Regions from separate parts of the Roseomonas sp. F4 genome, predicted to be linked through region 1. Evidence: predicted binding sites of a transcription regulator. Region 1 holds the regulator's gene; each other region holds the start of a gene.
The links. The regulator LexA, encoded in region 1, represses DNA repair genes until DNA is damaged. The targets are predictions, from matches to a motif close to TGTTCTANNTANGTTC.
Positions count from the first base shown of each region.

Region 2: the regulator LexA is predicted to act here: its motif matches at 4,522-4,537, upstream of uvrA (excinuclease ABC subunit UvrA).
Region 3: the regulator LexA is predicted to act here: its motif matches at 2,313-2,328, upstream of ACVFYP_RS02805 (S24 family peptidase).

Region 1 is NZ_JBSSHK010000004.1:100,666-111,228, forward strand. It holds gene gltX (glutamate--tRNA ligase) at 1-958, opposite strand, end outside; gene ACVFYP_RS16890 (ComEC/Rec2 family competence protein) at 1,132-3,249, shown strand; gene lexA (transcriptional repressor LexA) at 3,437-4,156, opposite strand; gene ACVFYP_RS16900 (molybdopterin molybdotransferase MoeA) at 4,295-5,500, opposite strand; gene moaC (cyclic pyranopterin monophosphate synthase MoaC) at 5,500-5,979, opposite strand; gene trpC (indole-3-glycerol phosphate synthase TrpC) at 5,979-6,794, opposite strand; gene trpD (anthranilate phosphoribosyltransferase) at 6,791-7,822, opposite strand; gene ACVFYP_RS16920 (anthranilate synthase component II) at 7,819-8,421, opposite strand; gene ACVFYP_RS16925 (Bug family tripartite tricarboxylate transporter substrate binding protein) at 8,554-9,534, shown strand; gene ACVFYP_RS16930 (mandelate racemase/muconate lactonizing enzyme family protein) at 9,531-10,563, shown strand, end outside.
Region 2 is NZ_JBSSHK010000001.1:1,086,506-1,097,068, forward strand. It holds gene ACVFYP_RS05290 (ABC transporter substrate-binding protein) at 1-990, opposite strand, end outside; gene ACVFYP_RS05295 (hypothetical protein) at 1,060-1,500, opposite strand; gene uvrA (excinuclease ABC subunit UvrA) at 1,598-4,474, opposite strand; gene ssb (single-stranded DNA-binding protein) at 4,671-5,240, shown strand; gene ACVFYP_RS05310 (metal-dependent hydrolase) at 5,334-6,218, shown strand; gene ACVFYP_RS05315 (class I SAM-dependent methyltransferase) at 6,348-7,187, opposite strand; gene gyrA (DNA gyrase subunit A) at 7,467-10,202, shown strand; gene coaD (pantetheine-phosphate adenylyltransferase) at 10,195-10,563, shown strand, end outside.
Region 3 is NZ_JBSSHK010000001.1:588,173-598,735, reverse strand. It holds gene ACVFYP_RS02825 (portal protein) at 1-988, opposite strand, end outside; gene ACVFYP_RS02820 (hypothetical protein) at 997-1,275, opposite strand; gene ACVFYP_RS02815 (hypothetical protein) at 1,419-1,856, opposite strand; gene ACVFYP_RS02810 (hypothetical protein) at 1,853-2,278, opposite strand; gene ACVFYP_RS02805 (S24 family peptidase) at 2,477-3,127, shown strand; gene ACVFYP_RS02800 (VOC family protein) at 3,328-3,720, opposite strand; gene ACVFYP_RS02795 (lysylphosphatidylglycerol synthase domain-containing protein) at 3,738-5,675, opposite strand; gene ACVFYP_RS02790 (lysine--tRNA ligase) at 5,672-7,309, opposite strand; gene ACVFYP_RS02785 (carbonic anhydrase) at 7,524-8,249, shown strand; gene ACVFYP_RS02780 (aspartate-semialdehyde dehydrogenase) at 8,346-9,356, shown strand; gene ACVFYP_RS02775 (ATP-dependent DNA helicase) at 9,652-10,563, shown strand, end outside.

The DNA.
Region 1 (10,563 bases):
GGCGGTCGTCATCGGCGTCGCGGATATAGACGCCGTTGAGATGCGTCAGCTTGGCATAATCCATGCGGGAGGCGGCGCGGCCGACATCCTTCAGGTCGAACAGCTCGATGGCGCGGTCGCGCGGGATGATTTCCTCATCCCCATGGCCCCAGCCGAGGCGCAGCAGGTAGTTGCACAGCGCCTCCGGCAGGAAGCCACGCTCGGCGAATTCCAGCGCGCCAACGGCGCCATGGCGCTTGGAAAGCTTGGCGCCGTCCGCCCCATGGATCAGCGGGATATGGGCGAAATGGGGCCGGAACCAGCCCATGGCGTCATAGACCATGCATTGGCGGAAGGTGTTGGTCAGATGGTCATCGCCCCGGATGACATGGGTGATGCCCATGTCGTGGTCGTCCACCACCACGGCATGCAGATAGGTCGGCGTGCCGTCGGAGCGCAGGATGATCATGTCGTCCAACTCCGCCGCCGCCACGCGGACCTCGCCCTGCACCAGGTCTGGCACCACCGTCTCCCCCTGCCGCGGTGCCTTGATGCGGATGACGGAGGGCAGGGCTGGCGCGTCCTTCGGGTCGAGGTCGATCCAGCGGCTGCCATCGTATTTGAAGGGGCGCTTGCTGGCCTCTGCCTCCGCCCGCATCGCCGCCAGTTCCTCCGGCGTGTCGTAGGCAAGGTAGGCTTTGCCGGCGGCGAGCAGTTCACGCGCCACCTCGGCATGGCGGGCCTCGCGGCTGGACTGCATGACCGGGGGCTCGTCCGGGCTCAGCCCGAGCCAGTCGAGGCTTTCCAGGATCTGGTCCACCGCCTGCTGCGTGCTGCGTGCCTTGTCGGTGTCCTCGATGCGCAGCAGGTACTGGCCGCCGTGATGGCGGGCGAACAGGTAGTTGAACAGGGCGGTGCGCGCGCCGCCGATATGCAGATAGCCCGTGGGCGAGGGCGCGAAGCGCGTGCGGACCGACATGATGTTCCGTGTCCCGGCAGAAAGTGGGACGGGCTGCTTAGCGCGGATCGTTCAACGCGCCAAAGCGATGGGCACGGCCTCCGTTGCGATGGCGGTGGGATGGCGCCACCATGGGTTGAATGTCCCTCGCTTTATCTTCCTCGGCGCCGCGGGGCCTTGGCACGCGGCTGGGCATGGCCCTGGCTGGGCTGGCCGGGGCGCAGCATGGCCGCTTTGCGCCCTGGCTGGCGGTGGCGATGGGCGCCGGGGTCCTGTTCTATTTCAGCCTGAGGGAGGAGCCGGAGGCGCAGGCGTTGTGGTTGGTGCCGCCCTTGGTCGCGCTGGCGGTAGCGCTGGGCCGGCGCTGGCCCTTGGCGGGCTGGGCCGCGGCGTTGCTGGCGGCCTTCGCGCTGGGGGCCGGGCTTTCCGGCTTCCACGCCGCGCGGCAGCCGCCCGCCCTGGCGCTGCCCTTCGGCGCCGTGGTGGTGGAAGGGCTGGTCACGCAGGTGGAGCGGCTGCCGGAGGGCCAGCGCGTGACCCTCGGCACGCCGCGTCTCGATGACGGGCCGCCCCTGCAACGCCTTCTCCGCCTCCGGCTGCGCGCCGGCGATCCGGCCGAGCCGCGGCCCGGTGACAGGCTGCGCGCGCGCGCCCTGATGCGGGAGCCCGGTGCCCCCGCCGTGCCCGGCGGCTACGACTTCCAGCGGGCCGCCTGGTTCTCCGGCCTCGGCGGGTCGGGCTTCGCGCTGGGGCCGGCGGAGGTGATGCAGGGCGGGCAGGGCGCCTGGCTTGCCGGGCTGCGCGCCCGGTTGGAGCAGCAGGTGGCGGCGGCGATTCCCGGCGCGGCGGGTGCTGTGGCGGCCGCGCTGGTGACCGGCTCGCAAAGCGCCATTCCCGTACCGGCCATGGTGGCGATGCGCGATTCCGGCCTGGCGCATCTGCTGTCCGTCTCGGGCCTGCATATGACCATCGTCATGGGGCTGGTCTTCACCGTGCTGCGCTTTAGCCTGGCGCTGATACCGTTCCTGGCCCTTCGGCTGCCGGTGAAGGCTCTGGCGGCGTTGGGCGCGCTGGCGGCGGGCGCCTTCTACATGCTGCTGACCGGCGCGCAGGTGCCGATGCAGCGCTGCCTCGGCATGGCGGCGCTGGTGACATTGGCGCTGCTCGCTGGACGCCGGTCGCTGACCCTGCGGGCGCTGGCCATCGCCGCCGCGCTGGTGATGGCGGCGGCGCCGGCGGAATTGCTCGGCCCCTCCTTCCAGATGTCCTTTGCCGCGGTGCTCGCGCTGATCGCGGGGCACGACGCGCTGCGGCCCTGGCTTGCGCGCTTTCGGGCCAAGCCGCGCTGGTGGCGACGGCCATTGCTATTCGGGCTGGGGCTGGTGCTGACCTCGGTGCTGGCGGGGGCCGCCACGGCGCCGATCGGGCTGCATTATTTCGGACGGCTGCAATTGTTCGGCGTTGTCGCCAATGCTGTGGCTGTGCCGCTGACCTCCCTGCTGGTGATGCCGGCGGCGCTGATCGCCGTGCTGGCCCTGCCGCTCGGCCTGGCGGAATGGCCGCTGCGGCTCATGGGCCTGGGGGTTGAGGCGATCCTGCTGGTGGCGCGGGTGGTGGCCGCCTGGCCCGGCGCAGCGCCGGCCTTGCCGCCGCTGCCCGGCTGGGGCCTCGCACTGGCCGGATTCGGCTTCTGCTGGCTGTGCCTCTGGCGCGGCCTGCCGCGGCTCCTGGCCCTGCCCGTGATCCTGGCCGGACTGGCCGCCGGGCAGATGAGCCCACCGCCGGACCTGCTGATCTCGGGCGATGCGCGGCTGGTGGCGCTGCGGACGGGGCAGGGTGTCCATCTGCATCGCCTGCCTGGCGCCAGTGCCTTTACGCGCGACAACATGCTGCGCGCCATGGGGGCGGTGACGGCGCTGGACCTGCCGCAGACCGGGGAGGTGGCGGATGGCGCGATCATCTGTACGCCAGACGCCTGCCGCTTCAGGCCCCGCCCGGATGGGCCGGAGGCCCTCCTGCTGCGGTCACCGGCCTTGCCGCGCGGGCAGCGCAGCCCACCGCTGAGTCCGGGTGAGAACTGCGCCCAGGTGGCGCTGGTGGTGGCGCTGGCCCCCGTCGCGCCGCGCTGCGGGCTGACGCTGGACCGCTTCGCCATGTGGCGACACGGCGCCCAGGCCGCCTGGCTCGGCACGCCGGTGACCCTCCGCCACGATCGCGGCTGGCGAGGTGACCGACCCTGGGTGCCGCCGGAGCCCATGCCGGGGCGGCCGGAGGTCCTGCCCATGGCGCCTCGCGATTCCGTGACGCATTAATCTTCCTTGAACCTTCCGCGTCCAGAATGCGTTCAAGGACAAGCGTCCGGAAGGAGGAACAACAGGATGACCACGGCCATCATGCTCTGTGCCGGTATCGCGGCGGGCGTCACGGCTCATGCCATGTGGCAGCGGCTGACGCAGTGGCGCGTGGCCCGCAGCCAGGACTGGGACCCCTACTGAGCCTTCAGTAGCGGCGCAGCAGCCCCACCAGCCGGCCCTGCACCCGCACCCGGTCGGGGCCAAAGATTCGGGTTTCATAGGCGCGGTTCGCCGGTTCCAGCGCCACCGAATTGCCCCGCCGGCGCAGACGCTTCAGCGTGACCTCCTGATCATCGACGAGCGCCACCACGATGGCGCCATTATCCGCGGTGTCGCCGCGCCGGATGATGACCGTGTCGCCGTCGAGGATACCGGCCTCCATCATCGAATCGCCCGACACCTCCAACGCATAATGCTCGCCGCCTGCCAGCAGCCCGGCAGGCACATCGATCATCGCCGTGTCGCGCGTTGCCTCGATCGGCATGCCGGCGGCGATACGGCCATAGAGCGGCAGGGACACCGCGCCAGCTTCATTCGCCGCCTTCTGCACCCCGGCCAGGCCTGGCGCGAAATGGCCGCGGATCACATTGGGTGTGAAGGCCGGCGGTGCGGGGGGCGGGGCTGCCTCCGCCGCGCGGCGAGGTGCCACATTCTCCGGCAGACGCACCACTTCCAGCGCCCGGGCCCGATGCGCCCGGCGCTTCAAGAAGCCGCGTTCCTCCAGCGCCGTGATCAGCCGATGGATTCCGGATTTCGACTTCAGCCGCAGGGCCTCCTTCATCTCCTCGAAGGAAGGGGAGAAGCCGGTCGCGCGCAGGTGCTTATCGATGAACATCAGCAATTCGTGCTGTTTGCGCGTGAGCATTGGCTTTCTCCAGCACCGGCCTTGGGGCCAATGGACCCCGAACAAACAAGCAACCGGTGTGGATGTTCTATGTAGGTTCCCGGCGGGGCGTCAAACGTTTTCCGTCCATCCGGGCGAAATTCGGAACAGAAACGGTTGTCAGATTCCGAATTGGCCGAGCGGAATGGCCGGCACTTCCGCCCCCTCCGGCAGCGCCGGGGCCAGGGCTGGCCTGAGAATCAGCGCCTCCGCCCGCGCCAGATTGGCGAGCATCGAACTATCCTGCTGCGGGAAGGGGGTGGCGACGGTGTGGCCGGCCGAATCGATGCGCAATGTGGCCCGCAGATGGTCGAATCGGCGGTCATTGGCCGGCAGCGCCGCGCCCGCGCGCACCAGGATGGTTGATGGCGCCGCCGCCGGAAGGCCGGAAAGCACCGCCAGCGCCGGCAGCAGGAACTGAACGCCACAGACCAGCGCGGAAACCGGATTGCCCGGCAGCCCCAGCACCGGCGTCGCGCCCAGCCTGCCCCAGATCAGCGGCTTGCCTGGCCGCATGGCGATCTTCCAGAAATCGAGGCTGAATCCGTCCTGGCCAAGCGCCGCCTGGATCAGGTCATGCTCGCCCACGCTGGCGCCGCCCGTGGTCACCAGCAGGTCGCAGCCTCGCGCCGCCGCGGCGGCAGCCGCGATGGCGTCCCGGTCATCCGCCACGATCGGCAGCACCAGCGGATCACCGCCGCCGGCCCGCACCAGGGCTGCCAAGGCGTGGGCGTTGGAACTGACGATACCGCCGGGCGGAATCGGCTCGCCGGGCAGGGCGATCTCGTCGCCGGTGGCCAGGATGCCGATGCGCGGCCGGCGATGGACCGAAAGCCACGGATGGTTGGCGGCCGCCGCCAGGCCGATGTCGCGGGCGGAAAGCCGCCGCCCGGCCGGCAGCAGCGTCTCCCCCTCGGCGAAGTCCAGGCCACGGCGGCGGATCCATCGGTTCGGCTGCACCGCCTCCCGCACCTCGACCCTCCCCTCGGCTTCGGTCGCATCCTCCTGCAGCAGGATGCCGTCGGCGCCCTCCGGCACGAAGCCGCCCGTGAAGATGCGCACCGCCTCGCCCGGCCCGACCTGCTGGCCGAAGGGGTGCCCGGCCGGGGCGGCTCCAATCAGCCGGAGCTTCGCCCCGAGGCCGGCATCGGCCGCGCGCACCGCATAGCCGTCCATCGCCGAGACATCGGCCGGTGGCTGGGTCAGCCGCGCCAGCACGGGCTGCGCCAATACGCGGTTCCAGCCCTCCGCCAGCGCCACCGTTTCCGCCGCGGTGGGGCGCAGGGCTTCCAGGATGCGGGTGCGTGCATCTTCCAGCGGGATCATCAGATCGCCTCGTAAACGCCCGATTTACCGCCAGATTTATGCACCAAGCGCACATCCTCGATGCGCATGCCGCGGTCAGCGGCCTTGCACATGTCGTAGATGGTCAGCGCCGCCACAGTCACTGCCGTCAGCGCCTCCATCTCCACTCCAGTCTGGCCAGTGACCTTGGCGAGCGCCTCGATCTCCACCGCATCCGGCTCGGCGATGGTCAGATCCACAGTCACCTTGCTCAAGGCGAGGGGGTGGCAGAGCGGGATAAGGTCGCTGGTGCGCTTCGCCGCCATGATGCCGGCGATGCGCGCGATGCCCAGCACGTCGCCCTTGCCCACCGTGCCCTGGCGGATGAGCGCCAGCGTTTCCGGCGCCATCACCACCCGCCCACGTGCCACGGCGATCCGGTGGGTGGCCTCCTTATCCGAGACATCCACCATGGCCGCCGCACCGGCGGCATCGAAATGCGTCAGGCGGGGTCCGTTCATCAGATGGCGTTGATGAGTTGGCGCGCCGCCGCCGTCACATCCTGCTGGCGCAGCAGATGCTCGCCCACCAGCAGGCAGCGCGCGCCGGCGCGGCACATGCGGCGCACATCCTCCGGCGTTCGGATGCCGCTTTCACCCACCGGGATCCGGTCGGCAGGGATCTGCGGAATCAGCTCGTCCGAGGTGGAAAGATCAGTCACCAAGGTCTTGAGATTGCGGTTGTTCACACCGATCAGCCGCGTCTCCAGCGCCAGGGCGCGATCCAGCTCCCGCTGGTCATGCACCTCCGCCAGAACCGCCATATCCAGCGACCGGGCCACATCCTCCAGCTCATGCGCCTGCTCGTCGCTCAGCGCCGCCAGGATCAGCAGGATGGCATCCGCGCCCATCGCCCGGGCCTCGAAGACCTGCCAGGGATGCACCATGAAGTCCTTACGCAGCACCGGCAGGGAACAGGCGGCCCGCGCCTGCACCATGTGGCCCAGGTCACCCTGGAACCACGGCGCGTCCGTCAGTACGGACAGGCAGGCGGCCCCCGCTGCCTCATAGGCCCGCGCCAGCTCGGCCGGCTCAAAGGGCTCGCGGATCAGCCCGCCGGAGGGGGAGGCGCGCTTGATTTCCGCGATCAGCCCGACCCGCCCATCCGCCACCGCGGCGCAGAGCGCCCCGGTGAAATCGCGGGGCGGGGCGGCATGGCGGGCCTGGCTCTCGACCTCGGAGAGCGGCATGGCCTCCGACCGCTGGCGCACCTCCTCATATTTATCGGCCAGGATGCGGGCCAGCGTGTCGGAAATGACGGGGGCGGAGACGTTCATGCGGGCGATGACTCGGATACGGGGGGAGGCGCCGCGGCGGCGCGCAGGCGGTTCAGCACGGTCAGCGCCGCGCCACTGTCGATGGCCTGGGCGGCGATGGGCACGCCGGCGCGGATGTCGTCCACCCGGCCCGCCACGACAAGGGCCGCGGCCGCATTCAGCAGCACGCAATCGCGATAGGCGCCCGGCGCGCCTTCCAGCAAGGCCAGCAGCGCCGCGGCATTCTCCGCCGGGTCGCCGCCACGGATGGCCGATTCCGGCGCGCGGAGCAGCCCCGCCTCCTCCGGCGTCACCTGAAACTCATGGATCCGCCCGTCGCGCAGTTCCACCACCTGGGAGGGGCCAGCAAGCGTAAGCTCATCGAGCCCCATGCCATGCACCAGCCAGGCCCGTTCGGTGCCGAGCCGGGCCAGGGTTTCGGCCATCGGGCGCAGCCATTCGGGGGCGAAGGCGCCGGTCATCTGCCGTGTCACCCGCGCCGGATTGGCCAGCGGGCCCAGCAGGTTGAAGATGGTCCGCGTGCCAAGCTCCATGCGCGGCCCGGCGGCATGGCGCAGCGCCGCGTGGTGGCGGGGAGCCATCAGGAAGACCATGCCGGCCTCCGCAAGCACCCTCGGCAGCGCCTCCAGCGGCGTTTCCATCACCGGGATGCCCAGGGCCGAGAGCGCATCGGCGGCCCCCGATCGGGAGGACAGCGCCCGGTTGCCATGCTTGGCGACCTTCACCCCACAGCCGGCCACGACCAGCGCGGCGGCGGTCGAGATGTTCAGCGTGCCGGCCGCATCCCCGCCGGTGCCGACGATATCCATGGCCCCAGGCGGCGCCTCTACCGCGATCATCCGCGCGCGCATGGCCCGCACGGCGCCGGTCATCTCCGCCACCGTCTCCCCGCGCACGCGCATCGCCATCAGCATGCCGGCGATCTGCGCCGGTGTCGCCTCGCCGGCCATGATGAGGCCAAAGGCGGCCTCCGCCTCGCTCTCCGCCAGCCGCTCCCCCGCCGCCAGCCTCGCTAGGATTTTTTTCATGCTGCCGCGGTCGTGGTGGGGAAGGTGTTTCGGCGGGTCGATAGGGCGAGGAAGTTGCGGAGGATGTCGTGGCCGTGGTCGCTGGCGATGCTTTCGGGGTGGAACTGGACGCCCCAGATGGGCAGGTCGCGATGGGCGAGGCCCATGACCAGGCCGTCCGCTGTACGAGCGGTCGGGATCAGCGTGTCGGGAAGGTGCTCGACCACCAGGGAATGGTAGCGTGTGGCGCGGAAGGGGGAGGGAACACCCGCAAAGACATCGGTGCCGCCATGGGTCACATCCCAGACCTTGCCATGCACCGGCTCCGGCGCCCGCACCACCCGCGCGCCAAAGGCCTGGCCGATGGCCTGGTGACCGAGACACACGCCCATTAGCGGCAGCCGCTGTTCGGCCGCCGCAGCGATGAGGTCGAGGCAGATGCCCGCCTCGTTCGGCGTGCAGGGCCCCGGCGACAGCACGATGGCCTCCGGCTGCAAGGCGAGCGCCGCCTCCACCGAGAGGGAATCATTGCGCCGAACCTCAACCACCGCTCCAAGGTCACCCAGGAAGTGGTAGAGATTGAAGGTAAAACTGTCGTAGTTGTCGATCAGGAGGATCATGATCTGGTGACTTTTGTCCCGGAACGCCTGGGAATCAAGCCGTGCCCGCCTCGCCACCGCCTGACGGGGTTCCGCTGGTCTCGCCGCCGGGCCTAACCTTCGGCCCAAGAAGAGTCGGAATGGGTGGAAACAATGCATATCCAGGGAATGCTGCGCCGGCTTTTGCCGGCCTTGGCGGTCGCCAGTCTGGTGGCGCTGCCGGTCATGGCGGCCGATCTGCCGGACCGACCCGTGCGCATTCTGGTGCCCTTCGCGCCCGGTGGAACCAGCGACATCGTCGCCCGCGTCCTCGCCGAGGCGGCCTCCGCCCATCTGCCGCGCGGCGCCGTCGTGGAGAACAAGGCGGGCGCCGGCGGCAATATCGGCACGGTGGAGGTGGCGCGCGGCCCGACGGATGGCACGCTGCTGCTGCAATGCGCCTTCGGCCCCTGCGGCGCCAATCCAGCGCTCTATGCCAATGCCGGCTATGACGTGCTGCGGGATTTTGCCCCCGTCATCCTGACCGGCGCGGTGCGCAACGTGATGGCGGTGCGACGCGACCTGCCGGCCCAGAATGTCGCGGAGTTCCTGGCGCTGGCCCGCAGCCAGCGCGGCGGCATCAGCTTCGGCTCCTCCGGCGTCGGCGCCTCCAACCATCTGGGGCCGGAGCTGCTGCGGGCGGTGACGGGGATCGAGATGGTTCACGTGCCCTATCGCGGTTCCGGCCCCGCCATCACGGACCTGATCGGCGGGCGGATCGACGTGTTCTTCGACAACCTGCCCTCCATCCTGCCGCATATCCGCGCCGGATCGGTGCGCGGCCTGGCGGCGGTCAGCGACCAGCGGCTGCCGGAATTGCCGGATGTGCCGACCTTCGCCGAACAGGGCGTGCAGGGCATGGCGATCGATAGCTGGTTCGGCTTCATGGCCCCCGCGCGCACGCCACCTGCCGCGATCGCGGCGCTGAACGCCGCCTTCAACCAGGCCCTCTCCGACCCCCGCGTCCGCTCCCGCATGGCGGAGCTGGCCGTGGCGCCGCTGGGCGGCACGCCGGAAGCGATGGGCACGCATGTGCGGGCGGAGGTCGCCCGCTGGGCCGATGTGGTCCGCCGCCAGGGAATCCGCGCCGAATGACACCCTCCACCATCACCTGCGTCCGCACCCTCCGGGTGCCCGAACGCGCCAATATCCTGTGGGTCGAGATCGAGACGGCGGAGGGCCTGACCGGCCTCGGCGAGAGCTTTCGCGGGGGGGCGGCGGTGGAGGGCCAGATCCACGAACTGGTCGCGCCCTATCTGCTCGGCCAGGATTCGCGAAACATCGAGCGCATCCACCGGCATCTGATGACGCCCTATGTCGGCTTCGGCGCCTCCTCCGCCGAAATGCGGGCGGCCTCGGCGGTGGATATCGCGCTCTGGGACCTGATGGGGCAGCGGCTGGGCGTGCCGGTTCATGAGGCGCTTGGCGGGCTGAGCCGCGACCGCATCCGCGCCTACAACACCTGCGCCGGCTACGACTACAACAGCGCCAAGGACCGCCGCGACGTGCGCGCCGGGGAGAATGCCGTCGGCCCCTATGACGACCAGGTCGCCTTCATGCAGCGCGCCGATGAACTGGCGCATTCGCTGATGGAGGAAGGGTTCACGGCCATGAAGATCTGGCCCTTCGACGTCTACGCACCGGCCTCCGGCGGCCAGCTCATGAACCTGGACGATCTGAAGAAGGGCATGGAACCCTTTGAGAAGATAAGAAAAGCCGTGGGCGACAAGATGGAGGTGATGGCGGAGCTGCACTCCATCTTCTCCCTGCCCGCGGCCACCCGCATCTGCCAGGCCCTGGCGCCGATCCAGCCCTTCTGGGTGGAGGATCCGATCTGCAAGATGGACGACACGGCGGCCCTGGTGGAGTTGCGGCGCGCGGTGCCCGGCATGCCGATCTGCGCCAGCGAAACCCTGGGCGGCAAGGTCGCCTTCCGCGACCTGCTGGTGGCCGGTGCCACGGATGTTGTGATGGTCGACCTGACCTGGTGCGGCGGCCTGACCGAGGCCCGAAAAATCGCGGCGCTGGCGGAAAGCTGGGCGCGGCCGGTGGCGCCGCATGACTGCACCGGCCCGGTCACCCTGGTCGCCAGCCTGCACTTCGCCCTGCACGCCTCGACGGCGA
Region 2 (10,563 bases), on a different contig from region 1:
GGGGGTGGGGATGGCGGGGGCTTGGCCGAAATAGCCCTCCGGCACCAATTGGCCGGCCGGCGCGCCTTCCCCATCCATCACGCGCTCGACCAGCGCCGCGCGGTTGATGGCGAGCGAGAGCGCGCGGCGGACGCGGACATCGCGCAGCGGGTTCGGGATGGGGCTGCCATCCTTCGCCGTGGCGAAGGGCGTGCTGTCCCGGTCGTTGTCCGGATGCAGGTACATCACGCGGTTGGAGGCGGCGGAGGCCATGGTGATGCGGCTGTCGCGGCGCAGCCGGGCGGCGTCGGCGGTCGGCACCTGCTCGATCAGGTCGAGATCGCCGGCCAGCAGCCCGGCGACGCGGGCCGGATTGTTGGGGACGAAGCGGAAGCTGACGCGCTGCCAGGGATTGGCGGGGTCCACCGCTGCCAACTCCACCCGGTCGCCCGGCAGGCTGCGTTGGAAGCGGTAGGGGCCGGTGCCCACAAGTCCGCGCCCGGCATTGAGGTCCGAGGTTTCGGCCTCCTCCGCCGCGGCCGGCAGGATGGCGATGCGGCTGAGCGCGCTGGGCAGCAGCGGGAAGGGTTCCGCGGTCGTCAGGCGGAGCGTGCGGGCATCGACCACGCTGATGCCGGTGATCGGCCGCACGAAGGGCAGGAAGGAGGAGGGGCTGTTGCGCACCTTCGGGATGCGGCGAAGGCTGGCCGCGACATCCTCCGCCGTCACGGGTGCGCCATCGTGGAAGCGGGCGCCTTCGCGCAGGGTGAATTCCCAGGTCGTGCCATCCACGGCGCGCCAGGACTCGGCCAGTCCGGGGGTCAGTTGCTGGCGGTCATCCTGGTTCACCAGACCATCAAAAATGTTGCGGGCCAGCGCGCTGTTGGAGCCGATGACATGGAAATGCGGGTCGAGCGAGGTGATGTTGGCCGCGAGGCCGACGCGCAATTCCTGCGCAACGACGGGGGAAGCGCCGATCGCGAGGGCGATGGCGATAAGGGGCAGGCGCATGGTGTCTGGCATTCCGCTTCAAGGCTGGATTGCCCGCGAGTCTGACGCCGGCCGCCCCGATCGACAAGATCAGCCGAGGACGATGGGCCGCACCGCCTGCCGGGCCTGCCGCGCCTCCGCCTCCGGCAGCGGGTCCAGCCCGTAGATCAGGATGCCCATCTGCATGCCGTCATTGCGGACTCGATAGACGGAATCCACCGCGAAACCTTGCGGCTGCCGAGCCTGGCCGCCGAAGAAGGTCACCTGCATCCGCTCTGGCGCGCTGATGTTCAGGCGCAGCTTGCCGTCCTCCTCCTCCACCGTCAGCCCGTCCTGGCGCGACGGTGGGGCGACGGCGAGGCGGAGAGAAATGACCTGGTCCAGATGGTCGGAGACGAAGCGCCCAAAGCTCTCGGCGGTGTCCTCGGTCAGGCGGCCGCGCAGCTCGTCCACACGGGTCTGCGCCTTGCCGGTGGTGGCGAGCAGCAACGCGGGCAAAGCGAGGAACAGGGGGCGGCGGGTGATGGTCATGACGGAACCTCCGGGTCTTGCGACAGGGACCAGACAAGAACCGGAATGCGGCCGAGGCGTGGCGGGGGACCGGGGTTTCAAGCGATGGTGAGGGGGCTCACGCCCGCTTGCGCTTCTTCACCACCACGGGCGCGGCCGGCGCTTCCTCTCGCGCCAGGATGGGGGCGAGGAAGCGGCCGGTGTGGCTTTCCTTCTCCGCGGCCACCTGTTCCGGCGTGCCCTTGGCGACGATCCGCCCGCCGCCCTCGCCACCCTCCGGGCCGAGGTCCAACACCCAGTCGGCGGTCTTGATGACCTCCAGATTGTGCTCGATCACGACGACCGTATTGCCCTGGGCGACCAGCGCATGCAGCACTTCCAGCAGTTTGCGGACGTCCTCGAAATGCAGGCCTGTGGTCGGCTCGTCGAGGATGTAGAGCGTGCGGCCGGTGGCACGGCGCGACAGCTCCTTGGACAGTTTGATGCGTTGTGCCTCGCCACCCGACAGGGTGGTCGCCTGCTGCCCGAGATGGATGTAGCCAAGCCCGACGTCTCGTAAAACCACGAGCTTGTCGCGAATGGCGGGCACGGCGGAGAAGAACTCCGCGCCCTCATCCACCGTCATATCCAGCACGTCGGCGATCGACTTGCCGCGGAACTTCACCTCCAGCGTCTCGCGATTGTACCGCTTCCCTTTGCAGGTATCGCAGGTGACGTAGACGTCGGGCAGGAAGTGCATCTCGATCTTCAGCACGCCATCGCCCTGGCAGGCCTCGCAGCGGCCGCCCTTGACGTTGAAGCTGAAGCGGCCGGGCGCGTAGCCGCGCGCGCGGGATTCGGGAAGCTCCGAGAACCAGTCACGGATCGGCGCGAACAGGCCTGTATAGGTGGCGGGGTTGGAGCGCGGCGTGCGGCCGATCGGCGACTGGTCGATGTCGATGATCTTGTCGAGATGTTCGAGGCCTTCGATCCGCTCATGCGGCGCAGGCACCTCGCCGCTGCCCATCAGCCGGCGCGAGGCCGCCTTGAACAGCGTTTCGATGATCAGCGTGGACTTGCCGCCGCCCGAGACGCCGGCGATGCAGCAGAAGGTGCCGAGCGGGATTTCCGCCGTGACGTCCTTCAGGTTGTTGCCGCGCGCGCCCACCACGCGAACCATGCGCTTCGGATCGGTTGGGCGCCGCGTCTCCGGCATCGGTATGCGACGCTTGCCGGAGAGGTACTGGCCGGTGACGCTGTTCGGATCGGCCTCCACCTCCGCCGGCGTGCCCTGGGCGATGATGCGGCCGCCGCCCTTACCGGCGGCGGGGCCGATATCGATCAGATGGTCGGCGCTGCGGATCGCATCCTCGTCATGCTCGACGACCAGCACGGTGTTGCCGATGTCGCGCAGCCGGCGCAGCGTTTTCAACAGACGCTCGTTGTCGCGCTGATGCAGGCCGATGCTGGGCTCGTCCAGCACATAGAGCACGCCCGTCAGCCCGCTGCCGATCTGCGACGCCAGCCGGATGCGCTGCGATTCGCCGCCCGAGAGCGTGGCGGAGGAGCGACCGAGGCTGAGGTAGTCGAGGCCCACATCGACCAGGAACTGCAAGCGCTCCTCGATCTCCCGCAGGATGCGCCGCGCGATTTCCTGCCGCTGCGGCGTCAGCGTCTCCATCACCCCGGCGAACCAGCGCCGCGCCTTGATGATCGAAAGGTCGTTGACCATGCCGATATGCTCGCCGGCGATACGCACCGACAGCGCCTCCGGCTTCAGGCGATGGCCGCTGCAGACGGGGCAGGGGCGAGAGGCCTGGTAGCGGGAAAGATCCTCCCGCACCCAGGCATTGTCGGTCTCGCGGTAGCGGCGTTCGAGGTTGGGGATGACGCCCTCGAAGGGCTTTTTCACCTCATAGGCGCGCAGCCCGTCCTTGTATTTCAGCGTGACGACCTCGCTGCCCGTGCCATGCATCAGCACGTGCTGGAAGGCCTTGGTCAGGTCGCCCCATTGCGTGGTCATCGGCACCTTGTAGTGCCGCGCCAAGCTTTCCAGCGTCTGGTCGTAATAGGGCGACTGCGCCCCGGCCCAGGGCTGCACCGCGCCATCCTTCAGCGCCTTGCGGTCATCCGGGACCACAAGCTGCGGGTCGAAGAAGTTCTGGGTGCCGAGGCCATCGCAGGTCGGGCAGGCGCCCTGAGGCGAGTTGAAGGAGAACAGCCGCGGCTCGATCTCCTCGATGGTGAAGCCGCTGACCGGGCAGGCGAACTTCTGGGAAAACACGGTCCGCTCGCCGCCATCTGCGGGCTCGGCATAGGCCACGCCATCGGCGAGGCCCAGCGCTGTCTCCAGGCTGTCGGCGAGGCGGCTTTCGATGCCTTCGCGGACCACGATGCGGTCCACCACCACTTCGATATCGTGCTTCAGCTTCTTGTTGAGGTTCGGCGCCTCGGCGATCTGGTACAGCGTGCCGTTGACCTTCACCCGCTCGAAGCCACGCCGCTGGAATTCCAGAAAGTCCTTTTTGAACTCGCCCTTCTTGCCCTTGGCGACAGGCGCCAGCAGCAGCAGGCGGGTGCCTTCCGGCATGGCCATGATGCGGTCCACCATCTGGCTGACCGTCTGGGCCTCGATTGGCAGGCCGGTGGCCGGCGAATAGGGCACGCCGACGCGGGCCCAGAGCAGGCGCATATAGTCGTGGATTTCCGTCACCGTGCCGACGGTGGAGCGGGGATTGTGGCTGGTGGTCTTCTGCTCGATGGAAATCGCCGGCGACAGCCCCTCGATGCTGTCCACATCCGGCTTCTGCATCAGTTGCAGGAACTGCCGCGCATAGGCCGAGAGCGATTCGACATAGCGGCGCTGGCCCTCGGCATAGATCGTGTCGAAGGCGAGCGAGGACTTGCCCGACCCCGACAGGCCGGTGACCACGGTCAGCGTATCGCGCGGGATGTCGATGTCGATGTTCTTGAGGTTGTGCTCCCGCGCGCCGCGGACGCGGATATGACCGGTCATGAATGTCCACCGATTTCGAGGGGCGCCGCGCCCGGAACGTAGGCTGGCGTTCACAATGTGTTCTGGTTAATCTGCCACCATATAGGTGGTCCGGGAAGAGGTTTTGCGAGGCGCGGCAGGTGCAGTGCTGCCGCGACTGGCAGGACTGGCGCCTTCAGGCTACCCTCAACAGTTGAGATCGAGGGGTTTTGCGGCGATGGCCGGTGTCAACAAAGTTATCCTGGTCGGCCGGCTTGGCCGGGACCCGGAAGTGCGCAACTTCCAGAACGGCGGCCGCGTGGTGAACCTGCGCCTGGCCACCTCCGAGCGCTTCAAGGACCGGGAAGGCAATCAGCAGGAACGCACCGAATGGCATTCGGTGGCCATCTTCAATGAAAAGCTGGGCGAGATCGCGGAGAAGTACCTGAAGAAGGGCTCCGAAGTATATGTTGAGGGTCAGCTTGAGACCCGCAAGTGGCAGGACCAGGCGGGCGCGGACCGCTATTCCACCGAGATCGTGCTGCGCCAGTTCCGCGGCGAGATCGCGCTGCTCGGCGGCCGGGCCGGCGGCGGTTCGGACCCGGGTGAGGGCGGCGAATCGGGCGGCTATTCCGGTGGTGGCGGCGGCGGTGGCTATTCGGGCGGCGGCGGCGGCCGTTCCTCGGCCCCGGCGCGCTCGGGTGGCGGTGGCTGGGACAATAGCGGCGGTGGGCGTGCCGGCGGCGGCGGTCGCAGCGCGCCGCCGAAGGGCGGCGCCAGCGACCTGGACGATGATATCCCGTTCTGATCGCCGCCGTGAATCGAGGCGGGCGACAGGTTCGCCCGTCCCGGACCTTGTCTATATCTTGTCGCGGACGTTTTTCGGGCCAGTTGGCAGGCTGTGAACGAATCTCCAAAAAATCCGCGCGAAACCGTCATTGAGATCGTCAAGCGCCGTGTGCGCCTGACCTATGATTCGAAGCGCGCGTGGGGCTGGACCAAGCTTCCACGGGTGAACGAGACCGGCCTGAACGCCATCTCCTTCCTTTTTCCCGTGGGCGAGGCCTTCTTCTGCCGCTCCGTGGCGCATTATCGCGACCGCATCACCGATCCGGTGCTACGCGATGCGGCGGATCGCTTCATCCATCAGGAAGCGATGCATTCCCGCGAACACGCCCGTTCCAACAAGGCCTTGCGGGAGGCGAAAGTGCCCGGCGCGGAGCTTGAGCGGCTGGCGCGCTTCCTGCTCGGCGTCACCAAGGCGGTGCTGCCGCGATCCACGCAGCTCGCCATGACCTGTGCCATGGAACATTTCACCGCCATGCTGGCGGAACGGCTGCTGACCAAGCGCACCCTGTACCGCGACGGCGTTGATCCAGACTTCGCGAATCTGTGGCTCTGGCACGCTGCGGAGGAAATCGAGCACAAGGCCGTCTGCTTCGACGTCTATGAGCACGTCTTCGGATCGGGCTTCTGGGCCTGGCTGCACCGCTGTGCGGCGATGGGCATCGTCACTTTCTTCGGCGGAGGTGGGCTTCTGGCTGGGCTGATGGTGATGCGGATCAAGGCAATGCGAGGGCGTGGCTCCGGCCCGGCAGGGGCGGGCGGGGGAGGCGGAACCTCGCTGCGCGTGATCTTCGGCGGCGTCGCGGCCAGGGCCTATTACGATTATTTCCGGCGGGATTTCCATCCCTGGGACCAGGATGACCGGCCCCTGCTGGAAGCCTGGAAGCGGGAACATCCGGGCTTCGGCCTGGGCGAGGACCACGCGCACGCTCACGGCTGATGGCGTGACCTGACAGACCTGCTGGGGCCGCAAAAAAAGACGCGGGCTCGTTCCCGTTCGGCACCCCCCTTACCCAAACCCTCTCCACCCTGCGGGTGGAGAGGGCTTTCTCAGGGCCTTCCCAGCCTCCTAAACCCGGTCGAAGCGCAGCAGGCTGTAGCGCAGCAGGCCTGTCCGGCCGACGAAATCCAGCATGGCCAGCCCCGCCTTGCCCCAGCGCTCCGCCACGCCGCGGCGACCGCTGGCCTTCAGCATGTGGCCGAGAAAGGCATAGGTCGGCAGGGTGTGGCGGGTGATGTCGCGCAGCGTTGTCACCGGCAGGCCGGCCGCCGCCGCCAGCCGCCGGTAGCCGGCCGCGGAACAGGTCACGTCGCAGGTGCCAAACAGGTTCACCCGGTCGAACCAGCGCGAGCGGGCCAGCCGCGTCACCGGCATCCAGGCCGGCGCCGGCACGAAATCCGACAGCACCAGCACGCCCCCGGGCCGTAGCACGCGCCGCACCTCCGCCAGGAAGGCGGCGCGGGAGGGAAAGTGGAAGATGCACTCCACCGCCATCACCCGATCGAAGCTGGCATCGGAGAAGGGCAGGGTGCAGGCATCCGCCGCCACGAAAGTCATCCGCCCGCCCGGGCCAGGCTGCGCCAGGCTGGCGGCGCGGGCCAATTGGCGCGGGTCGATGTTCAGCCCGACAAGATCCAGCCCGCCGATCCGTTCATCCAGGCAGGCCATGGTGCCGCCAAAGCCGCAGCCGGCATCCAGCACCCGCATGCCGGGGGCGATGTCCGCCAGCGTGATCAGCTCCAGGCTCAGCCGTTCCGCCGCCTGGCCGTAATCGGCGGCGGAGCTGGGGTCGGCGGCGGCGGGGTCGGGCCAGTAGCCCCAATGGATATGTCGGCCAAAACTGCGCTCCAGCTCGGGATGACCGCGGGCGATCTGCTTCAGCAGCAGGTCGATATAGGGTAGGGTCATCGCCTGCCGTCTCCATCCCGCATCCGCCGCCCAACCCTCGCGGCCGCGCCAGGGCGGGAATGTAGGCGATTGGCGGGCGGGCGCGAAGCATTCGGCCGGATTCAGCCCCTCCGCGCCCCGGGCACCCTTCCGCCGGGGCGCCAAATTGCCTAATCCACACCCTGCCGGCCTCGGCTTCGCCCGGCCACCCATGAGGATTCCGCGTTGAGCGACACGCCACCCCCGCCGGGCGCCACGCCCCCCTCCAGCGAGATCGCACCGATCGGCCTCGAGGAGGAGATGCGCCGCTCCTACCTCGACTACGCCATGTCGGTCATCGTCGCGCGCGCCCTGCCGGATGCGCGGGATGGGCTGAAGCCGGTGCATCGGCGAATCCTCTATGCGATGCACGAATCCGGCTATGTGGCGGACAAGCCGCATCGCAAGTCGGCCCGCGTGGTCGGCGACGTGATGGGTAAGTACCATCCGCATGGCGACGCCTCGATCTATGACGCGACCGTGCGAATGGCGCAGTACTTCTCCATGCGCGTGCCGCTGATCGACGGCCAGGGCAATTTCGGCTCGATGGACGGCGATCCGCCGGCGCAGATGCGCTACACGGAAGTCCGCCTGGCCCGCGCCGCCTCCGCCCTGCTGGAGGGGATCGACGAGGACACGGTCGATTTCCAGCCGAACTACGACGAATCGGAAAGCGAGCCGAAGGTCCTGCCGGCCGCCTTCCCGAACCTGCTGGTCAACGGCGCGCAGGGCATCGCCGTCGGCATGGCGACCAATATCCCGACCCATAATCCGGGCGAGGTGATCGACGCCGCGCTGAAGCTGATCGAGGACCCCGCGACCAGCCTCGATGAATTGATGAAGATCATCCCGGGACCGGACTTTCCGACCGGCGGGTTGATCCTCGGCCGCGCCGGCATCCGCAGCGCCTTCGAGACCGGCCGCGGCTCCATCCCGCTGCGCGCCCGTGCGACAATCGAGGAGATGCGTGGCGGGCGGTCGATGATCGTGGTCACGGAGATCCCGTACCAGGTCAACAAGTCGACGCTGATCGAGAAGATCGCGGAGCTGGTGCGCGCCAAGGCGGTGGAGGGCATCTCCGACCTGCGCGACGAATCGGACCGCGACGGGCTGCGCATCGTCGTCGAGCTGAAGAAGGATGCGACGCCGGAGGTGGTGCTGAACCAGCTCTACCGCTTCACCCAGCTGCAGACTTCCTTCGGCGTGAATTTCGTGGCGCTGGATGAGGGCCGGCCGCGGCTGATGGGTCTGCGCGACGCGCTGATGGCCTTCCTGCGCTTCCGCGAGGAGGTCATCCTGCGGCGGTCGCGCTTCCGCCTGAACAAGGCGCGCGACCGTGGCCACCAGCTGATCGGCCTGGCCATCGCGGTGGCCAATATCGACGAGGTCATCAAGCTGATCCGCGCCGCGCCCGATCCGGCGACGGCTCGCGCGCAGCTGATGGCCCGCGACTGGCCGGCGGCCGATGTGGCGCCGCTGCTGGCGCTGGTCGATGACGTGCGCAACACGATCACCGAGGACCATACGGTCCGCCTGACCGAGGAACAGGCGCGCGGCATCCTGGCGCTGACGCTCAGCCGCCTGACCGGGCTGGAGCGCGAGAAGATCAACGCCGAGCTGGCGGATGTGGCGGGCACCATCACCGAACTGCTGGACATCCTCTCCTCCCGCCCCCGGCGGATGGAGCTGATGGCGCAGGAGTTGATCGCGGTGCGCGCCCAGATCGCGGTGCCGCGCATGACCGACATCGTCGATGGCCTCGCCGACCAGGACGATGAAAGCCTGATCGAGCCCGGCATCATGGTCGTGACGCTGACGCGCGACGGCTATGTGAAGCGCACCGGCCTCGATGTCTTCCGCAGCCAGAACCGGGGTGGCCGTGGCCGGTCCGGCGCGGCGACGCGGGAGGATGACATCGTCGTCCGCAGTTTTGTCGCGCATACCCATCAATGGGTGTTGTTCTTCACCTCGCGCGGCATCGCCTTCCGCGAGAAGATCTGGCAGTTGCCTGAAGGCGGCGCGACGGGCCGTGGCCGAAGCCTGCGTCAGGTGCTGCAATTGCAGCAGGACGAGAAGGTGACGGCGGTGCTGCCGCTGCCGCAGGACGAGGCGATGTGGGAGAACCTGCACCTCGTCTTCGCGACGGTGCAGGGCAATGTCCGGCGCAACAAGCTGTCCGACTTCAAGAACGTCCGCGCCACCGGCCTGATCGCCATGAAGCTGGATGAGGGCGACAGCCTGGTCGGCGTCGCCACCTGCCGGGAGGGTGATGACGTGATGCTGGCGACCCGCAACGGCCGCTGCATCCGCTTCCAGGCCGAATCCGACCAGCTTCGCGTCTTCGCCGGGCGCGATTCCAGCGGCGTGCGCGGCATCCGGCTTCTCAACAAGGATGAGGTGATCTCGCTGGCGGTGCTGACGCATGTGGAGGCGACGCCGGATGAGCGCGCCACCTATCTGCGCTACAGCGCCCAGAAGCGCCGCGCTGCCGGCGAGGATGTGGCGCCGGAGGCCGAGGCCCCCGCGGCCGAGGAGGGCGAGGAGCCCGTCAGCGCTGATGCCGGGCCTGTCGCCGCAGAACGCCTGACGGAGCTGGAGCAGCTGGAGCAGATCCTGCTGGTGGTCACCGATCGCGGCTTCGGCAAGCGCAGCAGCGCCTATGAGTACCGCGTCACCGGCCGGGGCGGGCAGGGCATCACCAATATCAACCTCAGCCCCCGCACGGGGCGCGAGGTGGTGGCGACCTTCGCTGTGCGGCAGGGCGATGGCGTCATGCTGGTGACCGATGGCGGCCGGCTGATCCGCCTGCCGGCTGATCAGATCCGCGTCACCGGCCGTGGCGCCATGGGCGTCACCCTGCTGCGGCTGGGCGAGTCGGAGCGTGTGACCTCCTGCTTCCCGGTGGTGGAGGAGCTGGAGGCGGCCAGCGAAGCGACCGGCGAGGCAGCCGGTGAGACAACAGGTGGAACGGCGGGGGAGACGAATACGGATGGCTGAGCTGCGCATCGGCATCTATCCGGGCACTTTCGACCCGGTCACCAATGGGCATCTCGATGTCATCGCCCGCGCCGCGCGGTTGGTGGACCGGCTGGTGGTCGGCGTCGCCATCAATTCCGGCAAGGGGCCGCTGTTCTCGCTGGATGAGCGGGTGGAGCTGGTGAAGGCGGAAACCGACACTATTTCCGCCCAGGTCGGGTCGGAGATCGTCGTGGTGCCCTTCACGGGGCTTCTGGTGGATTTCGCCCGTCAGTCCGAGGCGCGGATGATCATCCGTGGCCTGCGGGCGGTGTCCGACTTCGACTATGAATTCCAGATGGCCGGCATGAACCACCGCCTGGCCCCGGATATTGAAACCGTG
Region 3 (10,563 bases), on a different contig from region 1:
AATCCTGAAGAATGATCTGGGAGACATCGAAATTGCCCGGCGCCGCCAACGGGGTCAGCCCCGCCGAGCCCTGCGCCTTCGGGATGATGGCGCCCGGCACCAGGCGGATCGTCGCCGGGTTCAGCACGCCGTCATCCTCCGCCTGCCAGATGCCGGTGGCGGCGATGGAGGCGTTCTTCAGGATCAGCTCCACCACCTTGTTGGCGGTGCGGATATCCGGCAGGGCCTTGGCGACGGGACCGCGGCCATAGGTCTCGCCCGGCACCTTCAGCCAGCGGAAGGCGATGAAGGGATTTTCCCGGAACTGCCCCTCGGCCAGCAGTTCCGGCGCGCCCTCCCCGCCATCCAGCACCACCGCGTAGCGATGGCCCGCAAGGGCGTCCGGCCACACCGCTTCCACCAGGCGAAGCGGCGCCGATTCCTCCTCCTTCTGCTGCTTCGGCAAAGCGAGCCGCGCCGCCGGCCAGCGGGCCAGGATTTCCGCCGGCGTCAGGCGCAGCGCGCGGAACACGGTTTCCAGCCGGCCGGAGGGGCCTTCCTCCAGCACTGTCTCGCGCAACGGCACCGCGGTGAAGCGCAGCGCCGAAATCTCGCCGGGCGGTGCCTCCTCCACCAGCAGCACGGCTGTGCCGGTCACCACCAGTTCGAGAAAGGCCTGGTGCAGCTCCAGCCCGAAATTGGACCGGTCGAGATGGCCTTGCAGCGTCGCCGCCGCCACCTCCAGCCGCTGCGCCACCGCCTGGGCTTCCGGCCCGGTCTCCATGTGCCGGGCGGGCGCCAGGTTGAACCAACGCGACCAGGGCGGCGCCAGCTCGGCGAGCAGGGAGGCGGCAAGCTGTTCCGCCGCATCGGCCGCCGTCGCATCGAACAGCGGCGCGGCCAGCGCGCCTGGCAAAGCGTGGTCGTAGCAATCCTGCCAGCCACCTTCCAACGGCCGGCGGAGCTGCACGGCGCGGGCATGGCGGGCGAGGATCTGTTCGGGGGTCATCATCATCCTCATTCGCCCAGCAGGTTCTTGCGCGCGGCAAAGGCCGGCGCCGGGTCCAGCACCCCGCGGGCGGAGGTGGCGATGGTGCCGGCCAGGCCGCGGCGGGCACGTTCCAACGCTCGCTGCCGGGCCTGCTGTGTCGCGTCCTCCGCGGCAGCCTCGGTGGCGGCGGTTTTTTCCGCGGCCGACTGGGTGGCGAGGTTGGTGTCCTCGGCGGAGACGACCGGCTGCGGCGCCTTGAACAGGCCACCCATGCGCGCTTCCTTCAGCTCGGGGTTGGGCCTCACCCAGGCGGCCAAAAAAAGACCCGCCCGGCGGGGGGCCGGACGGGTCGAAGTTGGGGGACTGGGAGAGGAGGATGCCGAGGGCGCAGCTCGCCCCGTGGCGTGGGTTTGATAGATCGGCGCATCGCCGTAGTCAATATATTTTCCTATCGAATCTGATTATTTTCCTTTTCCCGTCCGCCTAGGGCGCGGAAAAGTTGGAACGGCGTCCAGGCCGAAGGGGCCTGCGGGCCCAGCAGAGCCTGGCACAGCCCCACGCAGCTCAACGGCCGCAGCGTCGGCAGCCGGCGTGCTTCCGGCAGGGCGGGCAAGAATGGCCCGAGCACCCGAAGCCCTGCACGACGATAGAAGCCGGGCAGGTCGAAGCCGGCGGCGACCGGCAGCCGCGCCACCACCAGCCGCCCGGTCAAAGGCTCGATCACCGTCCAGCCGACCTCATCCGCCAGGGCGGCGAAGCAGTGGCGGAAGCCGGGGCGCAGCAGGCGCAGCCAGGGCTGGTCCGCCACCCCACCAAAGGCGATCCAGACCTGCTGGCCCGCCGCCTCCGCCACGCGGCGATGCGCGGCCTGGCGGGCCGCGGTCATGCCAGGCGCCCGGGGAATGCGATCACCTCCGCCGGCACCATGCCGCGCATCGGCCCGGCGACGATTCCCTTGGCGCGCAACGGAAAGTCCAGCCGCTCCATCGCTTCCCGCCACAGGCGCAGGTCACCGGCTTCCTGCGGGATACGCGGGCTCGGCGATTCGTGGCGCTCGCCCCAGATGCGCAGGATGCGGGCATGGGCCAGGTCGATTCGACGCTGGCGATACAGCCGGTCGAGGCATTTCACCACGTCATCCGGCTCGCAGGGCCGCACCACCAGGCCACGGCCGGCGCCGATGCGGGCGCCATCGCGCCGCGCGGTCAGCGCCGCCATGGTCCAGAACCAGGCATCCTCGGCGGAGGCGAAGGGTTGCGCGCGATCCAGGCTGGCCAGGATGGGCGTGTGGCGGGGGGCGATGGACATGGATCGAAGCTCCTCCGAAGGGGCATTTTGCCTAGAACAAAATAGGAACATCTGCTGCGTATCTCGTTCCGTTGATGGTTGCAAGGAGATATTCCTATTGCTTTCCGACTCGAAACCTAGGATGTGCAACCCAGGGCGCGCCTCATCCGGCGCGCATAACGGTTCGGTTCAGACCTTATCCCTTGAGGAACCTTGGCCATGCGGCACGAGGACATCTGGCGGGCCATAGATGCCCTCGCTGCGGAACATGGCCTCTCGGCCTCCGGCCTCGCCCGTCGCGCGGGGCTGGATGCCACCGCCTTCAACCCCTCCAAGCGCACCGGCGCCGATGGCCGCGCCCGCTGGCCCTCCACCGAAAGCGTCGCCAAGGTTCTGAGCGCCACCGGCACGGGGTTCGAGGCCTTCGCCTCCCTTGTCACCGGCGCCCCGGCACTGTCACGCGGTGGCGGCCGCGCAACCATCTCCCGCCGCATTCCGCTGATCGGCCTGGCCCAGGCGGGCAGCGATGGCTTCTTCGATGATGGCGGCTATCCGGTCGGCGGCGGCTGGGACGAGATCTCCATCCCCGACGTGCCGGACCCCAACGCCTATGCGCTGGAGATCAGCGGGGAGAGCATGGAGCCGGTGTTCCGCGACGGCGATGTCGTCATCGTCTCCCCCGGCGCGCCGGTGCGGCGCGGCGACCGGGTGGTGGTGCGAACCCGGCAGGGCGAGGTGATGGCCAAGCAGTTGCTGCGCCAATCGGCGCGGCGGGTGGAACTCGCCAGCTTGAACCCGGCGCATCCGAATTACAGTTTTGACCTGGCCGAGCTGGCCTGGATGCACCGGATCGTCTGGGCGTCGCAGTAGAACCAACGCTCGATTTCATCGACCGTTGGTTTGCTTTTCAGACCCTCAGTCGTGCCGCAGGCACGCCAAATGCGTGACGGGCGCGGCCTTCGGCCGCTTGGCTTCGCCGCACTCACGGCGGGCCGCATTCGCGGCCTCGGTCGGCTTCGCCGACCGCAGGTCAACCTTGTCTGGTATGACTGCCGGACTCCGCGCGAGCCTCAATATTCCGCGTAGATCTCGATGATGTTGTCCTCCGGGTCGCGGAAGAACAGGGTGCGGTGGCGCCAGGATGGCAGGTCGGTTGGCCCCCGCAGAATGGGCACGCCCTTGGCGACGAGCTCCGCGTGACAAGTCTCGATCGCGGGGGGCGGCACGCGGAAGGCCAGTTGCACCGAAGCCGACCCCGCCAGCGCCAGACCGTCGTCACAGACGCTCCATGTCCCGCGCGGCCGCAGCGACAGCAGCGTGGCGCCAAGCCGGAAGCTGACCCAGTTGGGGCGGTCCTCCTCGATCGGAAATCCCATCACGTCCCGATAGAAGGCCCGCATCTCCGCCATCCGGCGGCACAGCAGCACCGTGTGGTCCAGATTGCGGATGCTGCTGAGGCTCATATCTCCCTTCTCCCCGGCTACCGCGGTGGCAGCAGTGGTGCCAGCAACTCCAGATCCTTCTCGGCCCGGCAGACCAGGTAGCGCGGCCCATCATCCGGCAGCGGCGCGCCCACCGGGAAGGCGGTCAGCCCGATATCGCCATAGACCCGCAGCAGCCCGGGCCCGACGCGCCAGAAGGCCGCATCCACGCCAGCGCGTTCGCACATGTCCCGGAAGCGCCAGATGGCGGAGACGCGGTCGCGCTCCTCCCCCGCCGGATCGCCCAGGCCGAGCCAGATGCCGTTGCGCTTGACGAAGCCGAAGCCGGCACGCCCGCTTTCCCCGAACACCGCGCCATCGGCCAGTTCCGGCGCCTCCGCCCCCAAGGCGAGCAGCCGCGCCCGGATCTCCGGACTCCAGGCCTCCGGCACCAGACGGGCCGGTCGCAGCAGCCGCACCACGGCGACCAGCAGCAGCACCGCCGCAAGCCCGACCGAGAAGCGCAGGCTGTCCGGCGCAAGGGGCGAGATCACCACCTCCCACCAGCTTTCCGTCGCGACCTTGCCGCCATAGCTGACCAGCGCCAGCATCAGCGCGCAAAGCCCCACCACCACCAGCGGCAGCAGCGAGGCACCCGCCAACGGTTCGCGCATCAGCCGGGCGCTGCGGTAGAAGGCGCTGCGCATCGCCGCCAGCAAGCCGGCCACCAGCAGGAAAGCGCCCCAGAGCCACCAGCCATCCGCGCGCAGCCAGCATATCAACGCGCCGATGATCAGCAGGACGATGCCCGCGCCCCAGGCCAGGGTCAGCCGCCGCAGCAGCCCATAGCCCATCACCAGAAGCAGCGAGCCGATCAGGGAGGCGGCGAAATGCGAGGCGACCGCGGCCTCATACCCCGCCCATTCCGCCACCGCCGTGCCTCGCGCCGGCAGCGCGCCGACGAAGATCAGCAGCGCGCCGCCGATGCTCACCAGGCCCGCGATCGCCGGCACTTCCAGTGCATCGGCCACGCGCTGCTCCGCGGCGAAGCGCACCAGGGCATGGCGGCGCTGCGCGATCTCGAAGCCCGCGAACAGGATGCCGGCCAGGAACAGCGGCACGATGTAGTAGTACAGGCGGAACAGCAGCAGCGCCCCCACCACCTGCGCCGGCGTCAGCCAGGGCGCCAGGCCGATCAGGATGGCGCCATCGAAAACGCCGATGCCGCCGGGCAGGCTGGCGGCGATGCCGGCGGTATAGGCGGCCACATAGATGCCGAGGAAGCGCAGGAAGGTCAGACCCTCCGCCTCCGGCAGCAGCACGTAGAAGATCATCGCGGTGACCGCGACATCGACGCTGGCCAGGGTGGTCTGGGCCACCGCCATGCGGAAACCGGGCAGATCGATGCGGTGCTTGAAGATCGTCACATGGCTGCGGATGCGCGACAGCGTCACATAGGCGATCACCAGCCCCCACATCGCCAGGCCGAGCAGGTTCATCGCCCAATGCGGCACGTGTTCGCCGAGGCCGGGCACCACCTCCGGCTCCACCAGCAGCACCAGGCCACCGAGCGCGAAGCCACCCAGGCCGAAGGTCAGGCTGGTGAAGGCCACGACCTTGGCGATGGCCAGCGGCGGCAGCCCCCAGGCCGCGTAGAAGCGGTAGCGCACCGCGGCGCCAGACACCGCCGCGAAGCCCAGATTATGCGCCAGGGTATAGGCGCAGAAACTGGCCAGGGAGGTGCGGGCATAGCTGACCGGATAGCCGGCATAGACGCTGCCGAGCCGGTCGTAGATGGTCAGCACCGCATAGGCGAGCAGCGTCCAGCCGGCCGCGATCCACAGCGTGGCGGGATGGATGGCGGCCAGCGAACTGCGGATATCCGCCATCGAGAGGCTGCGGAATTCCTTCTGCACAACCCAGATGGCCGCGATCAGCAGCAGGACGCCGAAGCCCGCCACGCCATGCCGGCGCAGCAGCCCGCCCAGCTTCTTCACGCGGCGGCGTCTCCAAGGGGGGCGTCGCTGGCCGCAGCGGGGCGGGCCAACGCCGTCTCGATCAGCCCGATGGTGCCGGCGATGCCGTAGAGCGCGACGAAGCCGCCGAAGCGCGGCCCCTCCGGCTGGCCGAGCAACACCTGGTACAGCGCGTTGAACCAGGCCCGCGACACGCCGGGGCGGCCATCCTTGGTCATCTCGATGAAAGGCTCCCGCCGACCGGCGTCATAGACCACATCCTGGATGGCGCGGGCCTGTTCGTCCGGCGGCAGCAGGTCGAGCTCCGGCTGCCGCGCCCGCAGCATCGCGGCCAGCGCCTCAAAGGCCGGGCGCTCGGCCTCCGTCGCGGGGCGGTGCTGCTTGTTGGGGGCGACGCGGTCCCGGTAATAGGCCACCGCGTGTTCGACCAGCCGCGCCAGCAGCGGATGCGTCTCCCCGCTCGCCTCCGGCGCGTAGCGGCGCAGAAAGCCCCAGAGCATCTCGGGCGCATCGGCGTTGATCACGCTGGCGAGGTTCATCAGCATGGTGAAGGACACCGGCGTGCCCGGGTCGTTGGTCGGCCCGCCCAGGATGTGCCAGGCCGGATTGTCCGGGCCAGGCGCCGTCCGCAGCCGGTCGAGGTTCTGCACATATTCGTCGACGGCGCGCGGAATGACGTCGAAATGCAGCCGCTTGGCGCGGCCGGGCTGGTTGTACATGAACTGCGCCAGGGATTCGGGCGGCGCATAGTGCAGCCACTCGTCGATGGTCAGGCCATTGCCCTTCGACTTGCTGATCTTGCCGCCTTCCTCATCGAGGAACAGCTCATAGGTGAAGCCGATCGGCGGCTGGCCGCCAAGCACCTTGCAGATGGCGCCCGAGAGCCTGACGCTGTCGATCAGGTCCTTGCCTGACATCTCGTAATCCACGCCGAGCGCATACCAGCGCAGCGCCCAGTCGGCCTTCCACTGGGCCTTGCAATGGCCGCCGGTGATGCGCGTGCCGTGGCGTTCGCCGGTCTCGGGATCGACCCAGACCAGCAGGTCCTCCGCCGGCAGCACCTCCTCCATCGGCACCTGCATCACCACGCCGGTCTTCGGGTGGATCGGCAGGAAGGGGGAATAGGTGGCGCGGCGTTCCGGGCCGAGGGTTGGCAGGATCACCGCCCGCACCTCCTCATGCCGTTCCGCCATGCGCAGCAGCGCCGCATCGAATCGCCCCGAACGATAATAGTCGGAGGATGAGGCGAATTCGTAGTCAAACCCGAAACGGTCGAGGAAGGCGCGCAGCCGGGCGTTGTTGTGATGCCCGAAGCTTTCATGCGTGCCGAAGGGATCCGGCACCGCCGTCACCGGCCGGCCGAGATATCCCGACAACATCTCCCGGTTAGGAACATTGTCCGGCACCTTGCGCAGCCCGTCCATGTCGTCGCTGAAGGCGATCAGCTTGGCGGGCATGCCGGTCAGCCTTTCGAAGGCGCGGCGCACCCAGGTGGTGCGCGCCACCTCCCCGAAGGTGCCGATATGCGGCAGGCCGGAGGGGCCGTAGCCGGTTTCGAACAGCGCCGCCGTTTTGCCGCTGGACTTGACCCGATCGGCGACCTTGCGCGCCTCCTCGAAGGGCCAGGCCTTGGCGGTGGTGAGATCGGCGGACATGGCGGGCTTGCACCTCAAGCTGGGACTGCTGCGCCTTATAGAAGGGGGCGGCGATCCAGGCGAGGCCATGGCCGAAGACGGTGCGGCCCACGCGGCCGGGTTCCGCGGCGCCTCGGAGCCGCCTGACGACCGCGCATAGCGATATTTTAGCAATTTTCTGCTGACATGAAGCCTCCTGGTCTATTGATTTGCAGATGAAACAAGGAAGCTTCCGATGATGGCCTGCTCCTGCTGTGCCGATGCGCCCCGAGGCCTCGGGCGTCGCCGCCTGCTCTGGGGCGCCGCCGCCCTTGGCTGCATGGCCGTTGCCGGCCCGGCGCGGGCGGATAGCTCGGCCATGGCCCATACCAGCATGACCCCCGACCAGGCATTGCAGGCCCTGATGCAGGGCAATGAGCGCTTCCTGAGCGGCGCGGTGACCCCCGCCGCGCCGGACCCGGAGCGCCGCGCCAGGCTCGCCACCGGCCAGGCCCCCTTCGCCGCCATCCTCGGCTGCGCCGACAGCCGCGCCTCCCCGGAACTGCTGTTCCATGCCGGGCTGGGCGAGCTGTTCGTGGTGCGCAACGCGGGCAATATCGCCGATACCGGCGCCATCGGCAGCCTGGAATACGCCATCGGCAATCTCGGCGTGCCGCTGATCGTGGTGCTGGGCCACCAGAGCTGTGGCGCCGCCTCCGCCGCCGTGGCCATGGCGCAGAACGAGCTGACCCTGCCGCGCCACCTGCGGGACATGCTGCTGCCGATCCTGCCGCCGGCCCTGGCCGCGCTGCGGGCCGGGGGCGATGCGACGGATGGCGCCGTGCGCGGCAATATCCGCCGCAACGTCGCCCGCCTGACCGATGACAGCCCGGCCATCGCCGCGGCGGTCCATGCGGGCAAGGTGCGTGTCGTCGGCGCCTACTACACCCTGACGGATGAGCGGGTGTCGCTGATGGCCTGATGGCATCACCGGGCAGCGTTGCGCAGAAGGATGATTGGCCCGCCCGGCGCTTTGCGCTATGCGAGCCGACCATTCTTGCAACAGGAGCAGCGTGCGATGCGTGTGGGTGTGATCGGCGCCACCGGAGCGGTGGGGCGGGAGCTGGTGGAGGTCCTCGGGCGGCGTCGCTTCCCGGTGACGAAACTCCGCCTCTTCGCCTCGGGTCGCAGTGCCGGCACGATTATGCCCACGCCCTTCGGCGACACGGTGATCGAGGAATTCAGCCAGGAGGCCGCGCGCGACCTGGACCTGGCCCTGCTCGCCGTCTCCGGCGATTTCGCGAAGAAGCACGCGCCCGGCCTGGTCGCCGCCGGTGTCACCGTGGTGGACAATTCCTCCGCCTTCCGGCTGGAGGAAGGCATTCCGCTGGTGGTGCCGGAGGTGAATGCGGCGGCCATCGGCGATGCCAAGCTGATCGCCAACCCGAACTGCACCACCGCCATCCTGGTGGTGGCGCTCGCCCCGCTGCACGCCGAATTCGGCATCAAGCGCGTCATCGTCTCCACCTACCAGGCCGCCTCCGGCGCCGGGGCGGAGGGCATGGTGGAGCTGGAGCGGGAGACGCGGCGCGTGCTGGTCGATGGCGAGAAGGCCCAGAACGAGGTCTTCGCCCATCCGCTGGCCTTCAACGTGATCCCGCACATCGATAGCTTCCAGCCGAACGCCTATACGCGGGAGGAGATGAAGGTCGCCTGGGAATCCCGGAAGATCATGGGCCTGCCCGATCTTCTGATCTCCTGCACCGCCGTCCGCATCCCGACCATGCGCGTGCATGGGGAGAGCGTGACGATCGAGACCGAGCGCCCCGTCACCGCCGAGGCCGCCCGCGCCGTGCTACGCAAGGCCGCCGGCGTGAAGGTGCTGGATGACCCGGCCGCCCTGCTCTACCCGATGCCGCTGACCGCCACCGGCCAGGACGATGTCGAGGCCGGCCGCATCCGCGCCAACCCGGTGTTTGGCGATCGCGGCCTCGATTTCTTCCTCTGCGGCGACCAGCTGCTGAAGGGCGCGGCGCTGAACGCGGTGCAGATCGCGGAGCGCGTGCCGACACTTCGGGTGCCGGCCTGAGGGCAGCCGTTCGGCTGACCTGATCTGCCCCTTAGAAATTCAGCGCCTCCCTCTCCCCCCAACGGGGGGAGAGGGAAGGGGTGAGGGGGTCTTCCGAGTATGGCTTTGACGACGCCGAGGGGTCCTTCGCCTTTTCTGTAATCGACGGAACAACCGGCAAGCCCCCCTCACCCAATCCTCTCCCACTGTCAGGGGGAGAGGGCTCTTTCCCCCCGCGCGCCGCCATAATGGGAATTCGCATGCCGCCGCGCTTTTCCCTCTTTGTTCCCTCCCGCGCTGCCGCCACATTGGCGGCATGACTTCGCCTCGCCCGGCCGCCGCGGCATTCACGCAACCCCGACTGCTGCTGCCGGACAGCCCCGCGCTGATCGCCGGCTTCGGCCGTGGCACGCTGCTGACCCCCGATGGCGAACTCTTCTCCGGCCCGGCCATCGAAATCGGCCGCCGGCTGCGCGACATGCCGCCGCCCATGGTCGTGCATGCCCCCGCCGCCGCCCGCCGCCTGGGCCTGAACCCCTTCCCCGCCTGCGACCTGCTGGAGCTTTTCGCCTTCTGCCAGCCGGCCCGGCCCGCCGCCCCCACCCCGCGCGGCCTGGCCCTGGCGCTCGACCGCACGCCGCCGGAGGATGAGGAAGCACTGGCGGCCCTGCTGCCGGAACTCGCCACCGATCTGCTGCGCCACCTCGCCGCCGGCCGCCACAGCCCGATGAACCGCGACGCAGCCGCGCTCGCCGCCAAGCTGCGGCAGGAAACAGGTTGGCCCTGGGCGGATTCGATTCTCGCCGCCCTCGGCCAGGCCCAGGCGCGACCCTCCCCGGACCCGCTGAAGGTCTGGCGCCGCCTGCCGGATTGGGAGGAAGCGGCCCCGCCCCCGCCCCCCAGCCAGCACCCCGTCTCCGCCACCGAGGCCCGCCAGCGCCTGGCCGACATCCTCGGCGAAGGTTCGGAACAGCGGCCGCAGCAGGCCGACTACGCCTCCGCCGCCGCCAGCGCCTTCCAGGCGCGGGACGTGCCAGGCGCGCCGCATCTGGTGCTGGCGGAAGCGGGCACCGGCACGGGCAAGACGCTCGGCTATGTCGCCCCCGCCAGCCTCTGGGCGGAACGCAACGGCGCGCCGGTCTGGATCTCCACCTTCACTCGCAACCTGCAACGCCAGATCGACCAGGAAACCGCCCGCCTCTACCCCGACCCCACCGAGCGCCGCCGC